2 linked regions of the Sinorhizobium fredii USDA 257 genome follow. The protein of the gene in region 1 binds, or shares a complex with, the protein of each later gene. Links are inferred from orthologs where the notes say so. Each region holds a gene or a part of one and is shown on either strand. Other genes may lie near its edges.

Region 1 (2,971 bases):
CGCTGCAGGCGCCCCGGCCATTCGACGCCGGCCAGGCCCTTCTCGATCGCCGCTTCCGGAACGTCGAACCCGGCCGCCCGGACGGCGCGGATCGCCGCCGCGGCATTGGCATATTGGTGCCGGCCCGGCAGGCGCGGCAGCGGCAGGTCCGCAAGGCCGTTCTCGTCCTGGAAAATCAACCTGCCGAATTCCTCATGCGCCATGAAATCCTGGCCATAGACGGACATCGGGCAGCCGAGCCGCTCGGCCGTATCGACGAGCACGTCGCGCACACCATCTTCCTCTTGATGGCCGATCACCACCGGGCAGCCGCGCTTCATGATTCCGGCCTTTTCGGCGGCGATCAGTTCTACGCGATCGCCGAGATAGGCCTGGTGATCGAGCGAGATCGGCATGATGACGGAAACCGCCGGCCGGGCGATAACATTCGTCGCATCGAAGCGGCCGCCGAGACCGACCTCGATAATCGCAACATCGGCCGGGTGCTCTGCGAACAGCACGAAGGTGACCGCCGTCAGGATTTCGAAGACGGTGATCTTCTCGCCGGCATTGGCTTTCGCAACGCGGCGTACCGCATCGGCGAGAACCGGATCGCTGACGAGCGCACCCTTGCCGCTCGCGACGCCGAGCCGATAACGCTCGTGCCAGTTCACCAGATGCGGCGATGTGTGCACATGAACGCTGAGACCCGCCGCCTCCAGGATTGCCCGGGAAAATGCGGTGACGGAGCCTTTTCCGTTCGTGCCGGCGACATGGATGATCGGCGGCAGGCGGTCCTGCGGGTTTCCAAGCGCGGCGAGCAGCCGCGTGATCCTGTCGAGCGACAGGTCGAACCCCTTGGGATGCAGGGCAAGAAGCTTGTCGATCTCCTGCGCCGCCTCGCTGACCTGTGCCGCCGTCATGTTCCTGCCTCGCAAAAGATGATCCGCTGCTCGATGATTCCTTAGAACGGAATTGCAGCAAATCAAGACACTTACAACGACGTATGCGCGTCCGGATGGGACGCGCAACGTTCAATACAGGGCTCGTTGGGTTGCGGCGGCTACGCCCGGGCTGCGAGCGGCAAGGCCGAAACCTGGGAGCCGCTCTCCCGCCTTGCGGCCTCCGCCGGCTTCTTCATCAGGATCTTCAGTACGCGTGCCAACGTCGCCGGGATGTCGTGGCGCTTGACGACCATGTCGACCATGCCGTGCTCCAGGAGGTACTCGGAGGTCTGGAAGCCGTCGGGGAGCTTTTCGCGCAGGGTCTGCTCGATTACCCGCTTGCCGGCAAAGCCGATCTCCGCACCGGGTTCGGCCAGGTGGATGTCGCCCAGCATCGCATAGGATGCGGTCACCCCGCCGGTAGTGGGATTGGTCAGCACGACGATATAGGGGAGCCCCGCTTCCTTCAGCAAATTCACCGCGACGGTGGTGCGGGGAAGCTGCATCAGCGAAAGGATGCCTTCCTGCATGCGGGCTCCGCCCGAAGCCGGGAACATCACCAGCGGGCACTTCTCGGCAATCGCTCTCTCGAAGGCCTTGATAATTGCTTCGCCGGCCGCCAGGCCGAGCGAGCCGCCGATGAAGTTGAACTCATGCACGACGGCGACCAGCTTGACGCCCTGAACGAGGCCAAGGCCCGCGACGATCGTATCCTCGAGCTCGGTCTTGGCGCGGCTGTCGCGCAGGCGGTCGAGATATTTCTTCGAATCGCGGAACTTCAGCGGATCCTGCGCCACCTTCGGCTGCGGCAGCGTTTCGTAGATTCCGCCATCGAAGAGATCCTTCAGGCGGGCCTTTGCCGGCATCTTCATATGATGGCCGGACTGCGGGATGACCCACTTGTTCTCTTCGAGATCGCGATGGAACACCATCTCGCCGGTTTCAGGGCACTTGATCCAGAGGTTCTCCGGAACTTCCCTGCGGCCGAGCATCGAATTGATCTTCGGCCGAACGTAGTTTGTGATCCAGTTCACTTATAGACTCCTGAAGCTGTCCTTCGGCTTCTGCGCGCCAATATGGGCGATTATTCGGCTGCCGCAAGGCGTGCGGCCCGCACCCCGGCCGAAAGCCCCCGCACAAGCGCCTCGACGCCGGGCACCGTCGCCTCGGTGACGTGACCTTCTTCGGTCAGGCTCGAGGCGATCTGGTTGACGATCGCCGTGCCAACCACGACACCATCGGCCGAGGCGCCGATCACCCGCGCATGGTCGGCGGTCTTGACGCCGAAGCCGACACAGACGGGCAGCTTCGTGTGTGACTTGATCCGTGCCACCGCACCGGCAATCAGCGACGGATCGGGCAAGGCGGAACCGGTGATGCCGGTCATCGAGACGTAATAGACGAAACCGGAGGTGTTTTCGAGAACCTTGGGCAGACGGCGGTCATCCGTCGTCGGCGTCGCCAGACGGATGAAGCTGATGCCCTTCTTCAGGGCCGGGATGCACAGTTCGTCGTCCATTTCCGGAGGCAGATCGACGACGATCAGTCCGTCGACACCCGCCTCGACCGCATCGTTCAAGAACCGTTCGACGCCGTAGATATAGATCGGATTGTAATAGCCCATCAGCACGACCGGGGTGCGCTGATCTTCGGCCCGGAAGCGGCGGGCGAGTTCGAGCGTCCTGGCGAGCGTCTGCCCGGCTTTCAGGGCGCGCTGGCCGGCAAGCTGGATCGCCGGACCGTCGGCCATCGGATCGGAAAACGGCACGCCCAGTTCGATCACGTCGGCGCCCGCCTTCGGCAGTGCCTGCATGATCGCCAGGGACGTTGCGAAGTCGGGATCGCCGCCCATGAAATAGGTGACGAGGACCGGGCGGCCTTCCGCCGCGACGTCGGCGAACCTCTGCTCGATGCGTGCGGTCATACTCGTTACTGCCCCATTCCCAGAATTTTGCCGACGGTGAAGATGTCCTTGTCGCCGCGACCGGAGAGATTCATCAGGATGATCTCGTCCTTGCCCATTGTCGGCGCCCGCTTGATAACCTCGG
Region 2 (5,269 bases), 2.6 Mb from region 1 along the record:
CAACGTCGTCTTGATGCCATCGATGACAAATTCGTCGAGCACACGGCGCAGCCGCATCATGCATTCGACGCGCGTCCGCCCGTGGACAATCAGCTTGCCAATCAGGCTGTCATAATAGGGGGGAATCCGATAGCCCTGATAGGCGCCGCTATCGACGCGCACGCCGAGGCCGCCGGGCGCGTGGAAATGCGTGATCGTGCCCGGGGAGGGCACGAAAGTGCGCGGATCCTCGGCATTGATGCGGCATTCGATGGCATGACCGGAGAAGACGACGTCTTCCTGCTTGACCGATAGGCCACCGCCCGATGCTACGCGGATCTGCTCGTGCACCAGGTCGATGCCGGTGATAGCTTCGGTGATCGGATGCTCGACCTGCAGGCGCGTGTTCATTTCGATGAAATAGAACTCGCCCTCCTCGTAGAGGAACTCGATCGTGCCGGCGCCGCGATACTTCATCTTCTTCATCGCGTCGGCGCAGACCTGACCGATCTTCATGCGCTGCTCGACGTTGAGAGCCGGGGAATTCGCTTCCTCCCAGACCTTCTGGTGGCGGCGCTGCAGCGAGCAGTCGCGTTCGCCGAGATGGATGGCATTGCCTTCGCCGTCGCCGACGATCTGGATTTCGATATGACGCGGCTTTCCGAGAAATTTCTCCATATAGACCGCGTCGTTGCCGAAGGCGGCCGCCGCCTCCGAGCGTGCCGTCGCGACGGCATGCTCGAGATCCTCTTCCGTTCTGGCGACCTTCATGCCGCGTCCGCCGCCGCCGGCCGTCGCTTTGATCAGGACTGGGAAGCCGATCTCGCGGGCAATCTTAAGAGCGTTCTCGGGCTTCACTTCGCCGTCGGAGCCGGGAACGACCGGAATGCCGAGCTCCTCCGCGGTCTTCTTGGCGGTGATCTTGTCGCCCATCAGACGGATGTGCTCGGCCGTCGGGCCGATGAAGGTGATGCCGTGCGCCTCGAGGATATCCGCGAACTTGGCGTTTTCCGAAAGGAAGCCGTAACCCGGATGCACCGCATCAGCGCCGGTGATCTCACAGGCAGCGACGATCTGATGGATGTTCAGATAGCTTTCGCGGGATGGCGGCGGACCGATGCAGACGCTCTCGTCGGCCAACCGGACATGCATGGCGTCGCTGTCTGCGGTCGAATGCACGGCCACGGTCGCGATGCCGAGTTCCTTGCAGGCGCGCAGCACGCGCAGAGCGATTTCGCCGCGATTGGCAATGAGGATTTTCGAGATCATCGCCATCGTGCCTTATTCGATCACGATCAGAGGTTCGCCATATTCGACCGGAGCGGCGTCTTGCACGAGAATTTCCGTCACCTTGCCGGAGCGGGGAGCCGGGATCTGGTTCATCGTCTTCATGGCCTCGATGATCAGAATCGTCTGGCCTTCCTTGACCGTCGCGCCGACCTCGATGAACGGGCGGGCGCCCGGGGCCGGGGAGAGATAAGCCGTGCCGACCATCGGCGCCGTCACCGCGTTCTTCGTATTGTGGCCACCTTCGAGAGTCGCGGCGGGTGCGGCGACCGGCGCAGGTGCCGCGGACATTGCCGGATGCATCTGGTAGGTGGGCATTGCGTGCATGGGCATCGCAACAGGCGTGCCGTTCCGCGAAACGCGGATGCGCAGATCGTCCTGTTCCACTTCGATCTCGGTCAGGTCGGTATCCTTGAGGATATTGGCGAGATCGCGGATCAGCGCCTGATCGATACCCGGTTTCTTGTCAGCCATGGGATATGAGCCTCGTGTACTTCTTATTTCGACGTGTTTGTCAGGTTCTTTAGCGCATGCAGCGCCAGAATGTAACTCTGCGCACCGAAGCCGCAGATCACGCCCTTGACGGCCGGCGCAATCATCGACTTGTGGCGGAATTCCTCGCGCGCATGGATGTTGGAAAGATGCAGTTCCACGACCGGAACCGCGATCGCGCGAATGGCATCGTGCATGGCAATCGACGTGTGCCCATAGGCGGCCGGATTGATCGCCACGCCGGCGGCCTTTTCGCCCGCCTCGTGCAGCCAGTCGACCAGCACGCCTTCGATGTTCGATTGGCGGAAATCGACGTCGAAGCCAATGAGCTTCCCCTCCGCTTTGCACATCGCCTCGATATCGGCCAAGGTCTGGCCGCCGTAGATGCCCGGTTCGCGCTTGCCGAGGGCATTCAGGTTTGGGCCATTCAGCACAAAAATCGTCGAGGACATAAGGGATTCCGGTCTGGTGATGGGAGGTTACCTATAGACCGATGGTTCCGTGAGGGAAAGCCCCCCGGGTACCCAGGGGATTTGTCCACAAGTCATAGGCTGAATTGAGGGAACCGGCTGTGACGCGTTCCGCGTCGCTGCTCGGTCAGCAGGCCGTTTTGCCGCATTCACGCAGATTGGCGACCTTGCCGGTGAGCTCGGCGGCGCCGACGGCGCCGTAAACCGCCTCGTTGCCGATCACATAGGATGGCGTGCCGGTGATGCCGAGATCATTGGCGAGCATATAGGCTTCGCGCATCGAGGCGTCATTCGGGTCGTCTTCCATTTTGGCGCGCAGTTGCTCTTCGGTCACCCCCAGCTTGGCAGCAACGGCGATCGCCGTTTCCTCCGTGGCCCGCTCTTCGGCGCCAAGCAGCGCACGGTGGAAATCACCGTATTTCTCCGGTGCGAGCACGCGGAACGCGGCGCTGACCTTGTGAGCGGCGAGCGAATCGGGCCCGAGGATGGGGAGCTCCTTCAGCACGAAGCGCACGTTCTTGTCCTTGGCGAGGATCTCATCCATGTCGGAGAGTGCCCGCTTGCAATAGCCGCAATTGTAGTCGAAGAACTCGACGATGGTGATGTCGCCCTTGGGATTGCCGAGCGTCGTGTCGTAGGCGGAATTGAAGATCGCCTCCTTGTTGTTGGCGATCGCGGCTTGCGACGCTTCCTGCTGCTTGGCGCGCTGTTTGGCAGACAGCGCTTCCTGTACTTCCAGCATGATCTCCGGATTGGCGAGCAGATACTCCTTGATGTAGGCGCCGATCTCTTCCTTTTGCTTTGCGTCGAGCGCCGCCGCGGACTGGGGCAGGGCGATGCCGCCTGCGAGCGCAATCAGCGCTCCGGCGGCGATCATCTTCTTCTTGAGCGTCATCATTCCCTCGTTGTCTTCTCGTACCTGTCTGTCGCCCATTTCGCATTGCCGCGTCAACGCATCTTCGAAGGCAACGACAATAGCGAGCCTGCCGTCGATGCGAGCATAGGGTGCGCGGGCGCGAAACGAAACGGCAAAATCGGCCGAATTGCGGCGCTCCCATACTTGTGAAGGGTGAAACGATCGGGCAAAGGGGCGGGATGCCAGCCAACTTATGAGGATCAGCCATTGGCACAGATTTCGAAACGCAGCGCGGTCGAACCGTTTCATGCCATGGATGTACTGGCGGAAGCGACGCGTCGCCGCGATGCCGGCTATCCTGTCATATCTATGGCAGTCGGCCAGCCCGCCCATCCCGCGCCGAAGGCGGTGCTCGAGGCGGCGCGGCGGGCGTTGGAGCACGGTCGTCTCGGCTATACGGACGCCCTCGGCACGCTCTCCCTGAAGCGGGCGATCGCCGCCCACTATCAGAGCCGTCACGGGGTCACGCTTGATCCGCAACGGATCGCGATTACCACTGGCTCCTCGGCGGGCTTCAATCTGGCCTTCCTGGCTCTCTTCGATCCGGGCGACTGCGTCGCCATCGCCCGTCCCGGCTATCCCGCCTATCGCAACATCATGGCCGCACTCGGCCTGAGTGTGGTCGAGATCGAAGCGAATGCCGAAACCGGCTTCACGCTCACGCCGGAAAGCCTGGAGCGGGCCGCGGCGCTGGCCGGCAAGCCGCTGAAGGGGGTGCTCCTCGCCAGTCCGGCAAACCCGACCGGCACGGTCACGGGCAAGGCGCGCCTGAAGGCGCTCGCCGACTATTGCCGAACACAATCGATCGCCTTCATCTCCGACGAGATCTATCACGGGCTGACCTTCGCCGGCGAAGAGACCTCGGCGCTGGAGATCGCCGATGACGCGGTCGTCATCAACTCTTTCTCGAAATATTATTGCATGACCGGCTGGCGCATCGGCTGGATGGTGCTGCCGGAAGCCCAGATCCGGGTCTTCGAGAGAATCGCCCAGAGCCTCTACATCTCGCCCCCGGAGCTTTCGCAGATTGCCGCCGAGGCGGCGCTCGGAGCGCACGAGGAACTGGACGGTTACAAGCGATCCTATGCCGCAAACCGCGATCTCCTGCTGAAGCGCCTTCCCGAAATCGGTTTTTCGATCGCATCGCCCATGGATGGCGCCTTCTATGCCTATGTGGACGCCCGCCGGTTCACCAATGACAGCATGGCATTTGCCCGTCGCATGCTGGCCGAGATCAACGTCGCCGCCACACCAGGCTTCGATTTCGATCCGCTCGAGGGGCACCGCACCATGCGCTTTTCCTACGCGGGTTCGGCCGCCGACATGGCCGAAGCGATGGACCGCATTGCAGGCTGGTTGAAATAGCCGGCCTCCTGCGCTGCTCGGCCGATAGTCGCAATAAAAAAGCCCGGAGCGATCCGGGCTTTCTTGTTGGTAAGCTCATGGTTCCTTTAGAAAAAGCCGCGGCGCTGCCACCAGCCGCCCTTTTTCGGCTTGGCCGGCTCTTCTTCGGCTTCGCCCTTGGCGACGTTCGAGGTCACGACGGGCTCTGAGGCAATCGTCGTCAGATCGCGGTTCGCGCGTGCGGGCTTGGCGCCTTCCAGGTCCGCGGCCGCTTCTTCCACCGCAGCAGGGACGGGTTCGTTCGGCTGCGCTTCGATAGCCTGTTCGGCGGCTGTGTCGGCATTTTCCGCCGGTGCCTCGGCCACGACGGCCTTCTTGCGGCTGCGCTTCGGCTTTGCCGGCTTTGCTTCCTCTGCCGGGGGCTCTGCGACGACAGGCGCGGCATCCACGACCTGTTCGATGGCCGCGGCGGCAGCAACATCCGCATCCTCCGCCTCCGCCGCTTCCTCGGCATCAGCCGGTTCTTCACCGGATTCCGCCGCAAGAGCGGATTCGCCCTCGGCTTCCGACAGCTCCGGCCGGTTGCGGCGGCCGCCCCGCTTGCCGCGACGGCGGCGCTTGCGCTTCTGGTCGCCGTCTGCCGTTAGAGCATCCTGGGCTTCGCCTTCGTCCTCGGCATCGTCGGCTTCGTCGACTGCGCCATCGTCCATGTCTCCGGCTTCGGCGGCGGCCGATTCCGGCGTTTGGCCTGCGCCCTTGCCGCGGCGGCGGCGGCGGCGCT

What was found. Proteins that work in one complex are often made in the same cells at the same time.
Region 2: the proteins of accD (region 1) and accB are in contact, whole or in part, in a solved structure (PDB 8UXZ), measured with the Escherichia coli proteins. The link is inferred for Sinorhizobium fredii USDA 257 from one-to-one orthologs.

What each region holds. Positions count from the first base shown.
Region 1 is NC_018000.1:6,135,567-6,138,537, reverse strand. It holds accD (acetyl-CoA carboxylase, carboxyltransferase subunit beta), read right to left. Parts: upstream 1,958-2,971; coding sequence 1,043-1,957; downstream 1-1,042. Other genes in the region: trpB (tryptophan synthase subunit beta), read right to left, coding at 2,853-2,971; trpA (tryptophan synthase subunit alpha), read right to left, coding at 2,008-2,847; USDA257_RS28750 (bifunctional folylpolyglutamate synthase/dihydrofolate synthase), read right to left, coding at 1-902.
Region 2 is NC_018000.1:3,530,034-3,535,302, forward strand. The notes cover bases 1-2,785. They hold accB (acetyl-CoA carboxylase biotin carboxyl carrier protein), read right to left. Parts: upstream 1,741-2,785; coding sequence 1,261-1,740; downstream 1-1,260. Other genes in these bases: accC (acetyl-CoA carboxylase biotin carboxylase subunit), read right to left, coding at 1-1,248; aroQ (type II 3-dehydroquinate dehydratase), read right to left, coding at 1,764-2,210; USDA257_RS16330 (DsbA family protein), read right to left, coding at 2,356-2,785. In the rest of the region: more of USDA257_RS16330, read right to left, coding at 2,786-3,123; USDA257_RS16335 (pyridoxal phosphate-dependent aminotransferase), read left to right, coding at 3,352-4,509; USDA257_RS16340 (Rne/Rng family ribonuclease), read right to left, coding at 4,596-5,269. UniProt on the Escherichia coli protein: This protein is a component of the acetyl coenzyme A carboxylase complex; first, biotin carboxylase catalyzes the carboxylation of the carrier protein and then the transcarboxylase transfers the carboxyl group to form malonyl-CoA.